3 regions of the Paenibacillus sp. FSL M7-0802 genome follow, and region 1 is predicted to be linked to each of the others. Evidence: riboswitches for the same ligand, from Rfam matches in the RefSeq annotation. Region 1 holds a riboswitch; each other region holds the start of a gene.
What was found. Region 1 has a riboswitch for thiamine pyrophosphate ahead of MHB54_RS25445 (thiamine phosphate synthase). Riboswitches for the same ligand answer to the same signal wherever they lie in the genome.
Positions count from the first base shown of each region.

Region 1 (2,204 bases):
AGATTTTATTCAGCGTAATAAAGCGCGTGCCTCTACATCAGGCCGAGCAAAGAGCCGTGAAAAGCAACTTGATCGGATCGAACGTATAGATAAGCCTGAAGAAGCTGCGAAGCCAACCTTTCAATTCAAAGAAGCACGTGCAAGCGGAAAGACGGTATTTGAGGGTATTGATTTTGAGATTGGTTATACGCATGCCCTTTTGCCTAAAATGTCCATGACGATTGAACGTGGCGAAAAGATTGCTATTGTTGGCTACAACGGTGTCGGTAAATCGACATTGCTCAAAACCATATTGGGAAAAATACCGCCAATCAGTGGAAAAACCTATCAAGGTGATTTTTTGCAGCCCGCTTATTTTGAGCAGGAAGTAAAGGCGGAGAAAATTACACCGATTGACGATGTGTGGAATGAATTCCCACATTTGAACCAGCATGAAGTACGAGCGCATTTGGCGCGTTGCGGTTTAAAGAATGAGCATATCACGCGTCCGCTATCTGCGCTCAGTGGTGGAGAACAGGCTAAAGTCCGTCTTTGCAAACTGTTAATGCGTGAAAGCAACTGGGTACTGTTCGATGAGCCTACCAACCACTTGGATGTTAAAGCTAAGGATGAGCTGAAACGTGCCTTGAAGGAATACAAAGGGACCGTATTGCTTGTATCTCACGAACCGGACTTTTACGAGGATTGGGTAACCAAAACGTGGAATGTGGAAGAGTGGTCAAGTAAAGTTAACTAACATCAACTAAATCCAATTCTGCATATTTCACACGAAGTGGGGTTTGCAGAATTAGGAAAATATGCTAAGCTATCTTTAGCTTATACAATAAAATAGTCACACTAGGGGAGCCGCCCATGCGGCTGAGACGGAATAAATGGATTTCGGACCCTTTGCACCTGATCTGGGTTATGCCAGCGTAGGGAAGTGAGCGCCGTACAAACAAGGCAACACCATCTTATTTTTGTTTGTGCGTGGGACGATACACGTATACGGATATCATTGTCCGTTCGATTATTGGACGTTCGTTAAACCACTTCCTTGGGGAAGTGGTTTTTTTGCGTTTCGTTCACTTTAAGTTGTTCGAGCTTCCGTAGACGATTCACATACAATCCTCTTTCATTACTGCTGGTAGACGTGACTGGCTAAGCTTAGATCTTTTAGTCCAATGTGAGGTGAAGACAAAATCGAATTACACGCAATTTCGATGGAAAAGGGCACTTTTGCACAAGCAGCCCAAGTGGCTGCTGTGATTTGTCCGTATGTTCATTATGTACACGCACGTTTAAAACAGAATGGTGCCTCTGCATTGCTATCTTTGACTCGCAGCATGGTGGAGCAGGGAGTTCCTTTGCAACAAATTGTAGTAAATGATCGTGTGGATGTAGCTTTACTTACTTTGGTTGGAGCCGTCCAGCTACCAGCTAATGGATTACCTGTAGCGGATGTGAAAAGCCTACTTCCAAAGGGTACACGCTGTGGAGTATCTGTGCATTCCTTGAAGGAGGCGCAGACTGCCGAGCGGGTAGGAGCGGACTATGTACTTTATGGTCACATATATGAGACCCATTGTAAGCCCGGTATTGTACCACGGGGTTTAGCTCAGCTTGAACATATTTGCAGGCTGTCGAACATTCCGGTGATCGCGCTGGGCGGCATACAACCGCACCATATCCCGGAGCTTTATAGGGCCGGAGCAAGCGGAATTGCGGTGATGTCTGGTATATGGGAGGCTGAGTCGCCCGTTGCAGCTGCGCTGGAATATAGGCGAATGGCAGATCTTGTAGTTCACGACCTGTAGCGAGAAAACGAGAGTAGAGGCAAGCTGAAAGCAGAATGGTTTATGGAGAGGAGACACGGAACAAATGCCAAAGATACACATAGAGGCAAGAGCGATAGGACACGCTGAATGCTTGGTCATAGGTGGAGGTGTCATCGGCAGTTCCATTGCTTATCATGTGGCCAAGGAGGGAAGAAGTACGATCATGCTGGAACGATTGATCCCGGGTGAGGGAGCCTCAGGAGCAGCGGTTGGAATGCTGGCAGCGGAAAGTGAAGAGTTCACCGACTCTGAGCTGGCACGATTTGCTCGCATAAGTCGAGACGCATTCCCTGAGCTTGTTTGTGATCTGGAGCGTTTGTCAGGTATTTCGGTGGAATTCCGTACAGAAGGATTTGTGACTCCTTTCCGTACGGAAACTGAAGGCCA
Region 1 covers NZ_JBBOSD010000001.1:5,553,680-5,555,883, forward strand. The annotation lists gene MHB54_RS25440 (ABC-F family ATP-binding cassette domain-containing protein) at 1-736, shown strand, start outside; TPP riboswitch at 830-938, shown strand; gene MHB54_RS25445 (thiamine phosphate synthase) at 1,203-1,796, shown strand; gene thiO (glycine oxidase ThiO) at 1,861-2,204, shown strand, end outside.

Region 2 (2,204 bases), 1.4 Mb from region 1:
TGTACATCGGAAACCGCCATAAACGAGTTCGCGGAGAAGCCTATAACCAGTTTATTGATACTTTTATCAGCAAAACGTTAGCGCAATTCCCGAAGGCGCTTTTACATTGGGAAGATGTGGGTAGCGTTAATGCGCGCCATATTATAGGAAAATACGGTCAAAGCATACTCACCTTCAACGATGATATACAAGGTACAGGAGCAGTGACCCTGGCTGCGATTCTTTCGGCGGTGGGTGTCACCAAGACTCCGCTGCGTGAACAAAAAATACTTGTTTTCGGCCCAGGGGCTGCAGGGATCGGTAACGCTGATCAAATTCGGGGCGCTATGATCGAGGATGGCCTTTCCGTAGATGATTCATTCAAGTCCTTTTGGGCCTTTGATTATCGCGGGCTGTTAACGGAAGATATGGAAGACGTATTGGAGTATCAGAAACCGTATGTGCGCAAAAAGGATGAAGTCAGCTCATGGACCCGGTCGGGTGACGGCAAAATACCGCTACTGGAGGTCATCCGTCAGGTGAAGCCTACGATATTGATTGGAACTTCCGGTGTAGCAGGTGCCTTTTCTGAAGAGATCATCAAGGAGATGGCAAAGCATGTAGAACGCCCGATCATTATGCCCATGTCCAATCCTACAAACCTTGCAGAAGCAGTACCCGAGGATTTGATCCGGTGGACAGATGGCAGAGCACTGATCGCAACCGGAAGTCCTTTTGAGCCCGTTACCTATAACGATACAAATTTTGAGATTGGACAGGCGAACAATGCCTTTGTTTTTCCGGGACTGGGTCTGGGTGCGATTGTGGTTAAAGCCAAAAGGATTACCCCTGCGATGTTTACAGCGGCAGCAGTTGCTGTTGCCAATGGTGTAGATTCGAATACGCCTGGCGGTGCGCTACTCCCTCATATCCGAAAATTACGCGAAGTTTCGTACGCTGTTGCGATTGCGGTTGCAAAAGCCGCGATTCAGGATCAGGTAGCGCAGGCGCACATTTCAGATGTGGAACAAGCTATACAAGATGCAATGTGGAAACCGAAATATGCCAAGGTCAAAGCAGTGGAAAGTGTAATTCATCACCCTCACTAAGCCCAAAACACCTAACTAGAGGAAATTTAATATTTTGTACACTATGTTTGACATAGCATATGAACGAATGTACAGTAATAGTCAAAAGAATAGAAGTCCACTAGGGGAGCCACTATGGCTGAGACAAGAGCGTATCTTGGACCCTTTGAACCTGATCTAGTTCGTACTAGCGTAGGAAAGTGGAGCCTTCGTATATAAGGTTTCAAGCGTTTTTTGCGTATTGGGCCTATTGTTGAAGCCGCTCCATTTTTCCGGGGCGGCTTTTTAGCGTTGTTCCGGAATTATATTCTTACAGGACTTCTTGCTCTTCAATTTAATGGAGGTGGGGAAATTGAGTTTTACACAAGAACTCCGTCGGCAGGCGGACGGCATTTTTCAAGCGATTTTTGAGCATCCCTTTGTGAGAGGTATTGCTGAAGGAAGTTTGACAAGGGGACAGCTGATTCACTATGTAAAACAGGACTTTGAATATTTGAACGCCTACATGCGGATATACGGCATCGCAATCTCCAAATGCACGAATCGGGAGGACATGGCTGTATTTAATGAACAAATCTCTTTTATTCTCCACAGCGAGGTTCATCCGCATCAAAATTTCTGTGCTGTCGCAGGGGTGAGCTATGAAGAGTTGCAGGGATATCCGCTCGCTCCGTCGGCTCATCACTATATCCGTCACATGCTGACGGTTGCGCATGAGGGCAGCCTGGGCGAGATCTTGGCTGTGCTGCTGCCATGTATGTGGACGTATGCCGAGATTGGTCGCAGGCTGCTGGATGAAGTAAAGCCGGATGAGTCTCATCCGTTCTATGAATGGATGGGCTTCTATGGAGACCAGCTTGATGATACAACACTCAAGTTCCGAGAACGTGTAGATGCTTGGGCGGAAGGCGCAACGGCTGCTGAGCGAGAGCGGATGATTGAGCATTTTATACTGAGCTGCCAGCTGGAATATAAGTTCTGGGACATGGCCTATAAGCAGGAAGAATGGCCGGTCCAGATACAGGCAGCGGTCTTGGAATAGTCAGCTTGGCAATTCGATGCGTGAAGTACAGTTAATGCCCTGTTGAACCACCAACTATAGAGAGGATAATCATTATGAGTACATGGGAAAAAAGT
Region 2 covers NZ_JBBOSD010000001.1:4,185,794-4,187,997, reverse strand. The annotation lists gene MHB54_RS19335 (NAD-dependent malic enzyme) at 1-1,088, shown strand, start outside; TPP riboswitch at 1,181-1,283, shown strand; gene tenA (thiaminase II) at 1,420-2,109, shown strand; gene thiM (hydroxyethylthiazole kinase) at 2,184-2,204, shown strand, end outside.
Region 2: another riboswitch for thiamine pyrophosphate. It lies ahead of tenA (thiaminase II); the one in region 1 lies ahead of MHB54_RS25445 (thiamine phosphate synthase).

Region 3 (2,204 bases), 3.6 Mb from region 1:
TACAGCCTGCAATGGAAGGACTACGTGATCGTCTGGGCGAGACGGTCAGCTTATACTTACGGGACGGCAGCATGCGTATTCGCATACAAGCCGTGCAGAGCAATCAGGCGATCCGCAGGGTTGCGCCTGTAGGTGCGCGTATGCCGCTGGCTGTAGGGGCCTCCAGCAAAGTGCTGGCAGCCTTTATGCCGCCGCAAGAGCTGGAAGCCCTGCTAAGCGGGGATGAATGGCCGCCCTCGGTAGACCCGGAGGTCTATAAAGCCCAGCTGCAGGACATTCGCGAGAAGGGCTATGCGACCAGCTATGAAGAACGGGAGCCAGGGGCTGCTGCTGTGGCTGCGCCAATTGTAAACCGGAAGGGACAGGTCACTGCGGCTTTATCTGTATCCGGTCCGGTCAGTCGGCTTGCACCCGAGACGCTGCATGACTTTGCTCCGATTTTGATTGAAGCGGCGAAGGAAATGGGACTTATGCTTCCGTAACAAGAATGAACACAGTTGAAGCAAGCAAAGTGATTTGATGGGGAGCGTCTCCTTAGTAAAGGGAACCTAGAAGGGTTGCCAAAGCCATAAATTTAAAGTAGTCTGGTAAGGATGGCGGGATGTCTGTTATAGCCGCCTCATGTGAATAGAAGTATCACAGTTACTGGGGGAGCCTGTAATGCCGGGCTGAGATGGAATCGTGCAAGATTCTGGACCCTTTGCACCTGATCTGGATCATACCAGCGTAGGGAAGTAATCGGCCATTGAAATGTATACGCGGCTGCTGTCTACAGTGGCGCAGTGGAGTAGGATTATTCCACATGCGTACTGTCTGGATAGCTGCCTCGTTAGATTAGCCGGTTCCCTGGGGAACCGGCTTTTTTGCATAGATCAGCGCCACCCTGGGAATGGTTCCGGATCGGTGTGTCATTTCATCGAAACGGGAGGAATGGACAATGAAGCCGACAGAAGTGGAAGGAACAAAAGGAACAGAATTGAAATCAACAGAAGTAAGGGTAGGAACAAAAGAAGTTGAGGTAGAGAAGACAAACGGGGAGCAAGCCAGTGGGGTAACGCCCTTTCCAGGGAGCCGTAAGGTATATATTCAAGGCTCGCGGCCGGACATTGCCGTGCCAGAGCGCGAAATTGCTCTTCATCCTACACATACGCCGCAGGGCACGGAGCATCATGAGCCATTGCGTGTGTACGATACGAGCGGTCCCATGACCGACGAAGCCTATCAGGTCGATATCCGTCAGGGCCTGCCTCCATTACGGCGAGCTTGGGCCCTGGAACGGGGCGATGTGGAGGCTTACGAGGGACGCGCCGTCCAGCCGGAGGATAATGGACTGAAACCTGGCTCCAAACGGGAGACAGTGGAATTTCCCGGCGTGACCAACCGTCCGCTTCGTGCTTTGCAAGGTCGTACAGTGACACAAATGCATTATGCGCGGCAAGGGATCATTACGCCCGAAATGGAATTTGCGGCGATCCGCGAAGGGGTGGAGCCTGAGTTTGTACGGCAGGAGTTGGCTGCTGGACGAGCCATTTTGCCTTCGAATATCAATCACCCGGAAAGTGAGCCAATGGTCATTGGGCGTCATTTTCACGTGAAGATCAATGCGAACATTGGTAATTCTGCGGTTACCTCCTCCATCGAGGAGGAAGTGGAAAAAATGACCTGGGCTGTGCGTTGGGGCTCGGATACAGTTATGGACCTGTCCACAGGCCGTAATATCCATACAACACGTGAATGGATCATTCGGAATTCTCCTGTACCGATTGGGACTGTACCGCTGTATCAGGCACTTGAAAAGGTGAACGGCGAAGCAGAAGCGCTGACGTGGGAGCTGTATCGCGATACGCTGATTGAGCAAGCGGAGCAGGGAGTGGACTATTTTACAATTCATGCGGGTGTATTGCTGCGGTATATACCGATGACGGCGAATAGAATGACGGGAATCGTATCCCGTGGTGGGTCGATCATGGCAGCCTGGTGCCTTGCGCACCATCAGGAGAATTTTTTGTATACGCATTTTGAAGAAATCTGCGAAATTATGAAAGCCTATGATGTGGCCTTTTCTCTCGGGGATGGTCTACGTCCGGGTAGCATCTATGATGCGAATGATGAAGCACAGTTTGCAGAGCTGGAAACGTTGGGCGAGCTAACGCAGATCGCCTGGAAGCATGATGTTCAGGTCATGATTGAAGGGCCAGGACATG
Region 3 covers NZ_JBBOSD010000001.1:1,947,682-1,949,885, reverse strand. The annotation lists gene MHB54_RS09220 (IclR family transcriptional regulator) at 1-482, shown strand, start outside; TPP riboswitch at 638-750, shown strand; gene thiC (phosphomethylpyrimidine synthase ThiC) at 938-2,204, shown strand, end outside.
Region 3: another riboswitch for thiamine pyrophosphate. It lies ahead of thiC (phosphomethylpyrimidine synthase ThiC); the one in region 1 lies ahead of MHB54_RS25445 (thiamine phosphate synthase).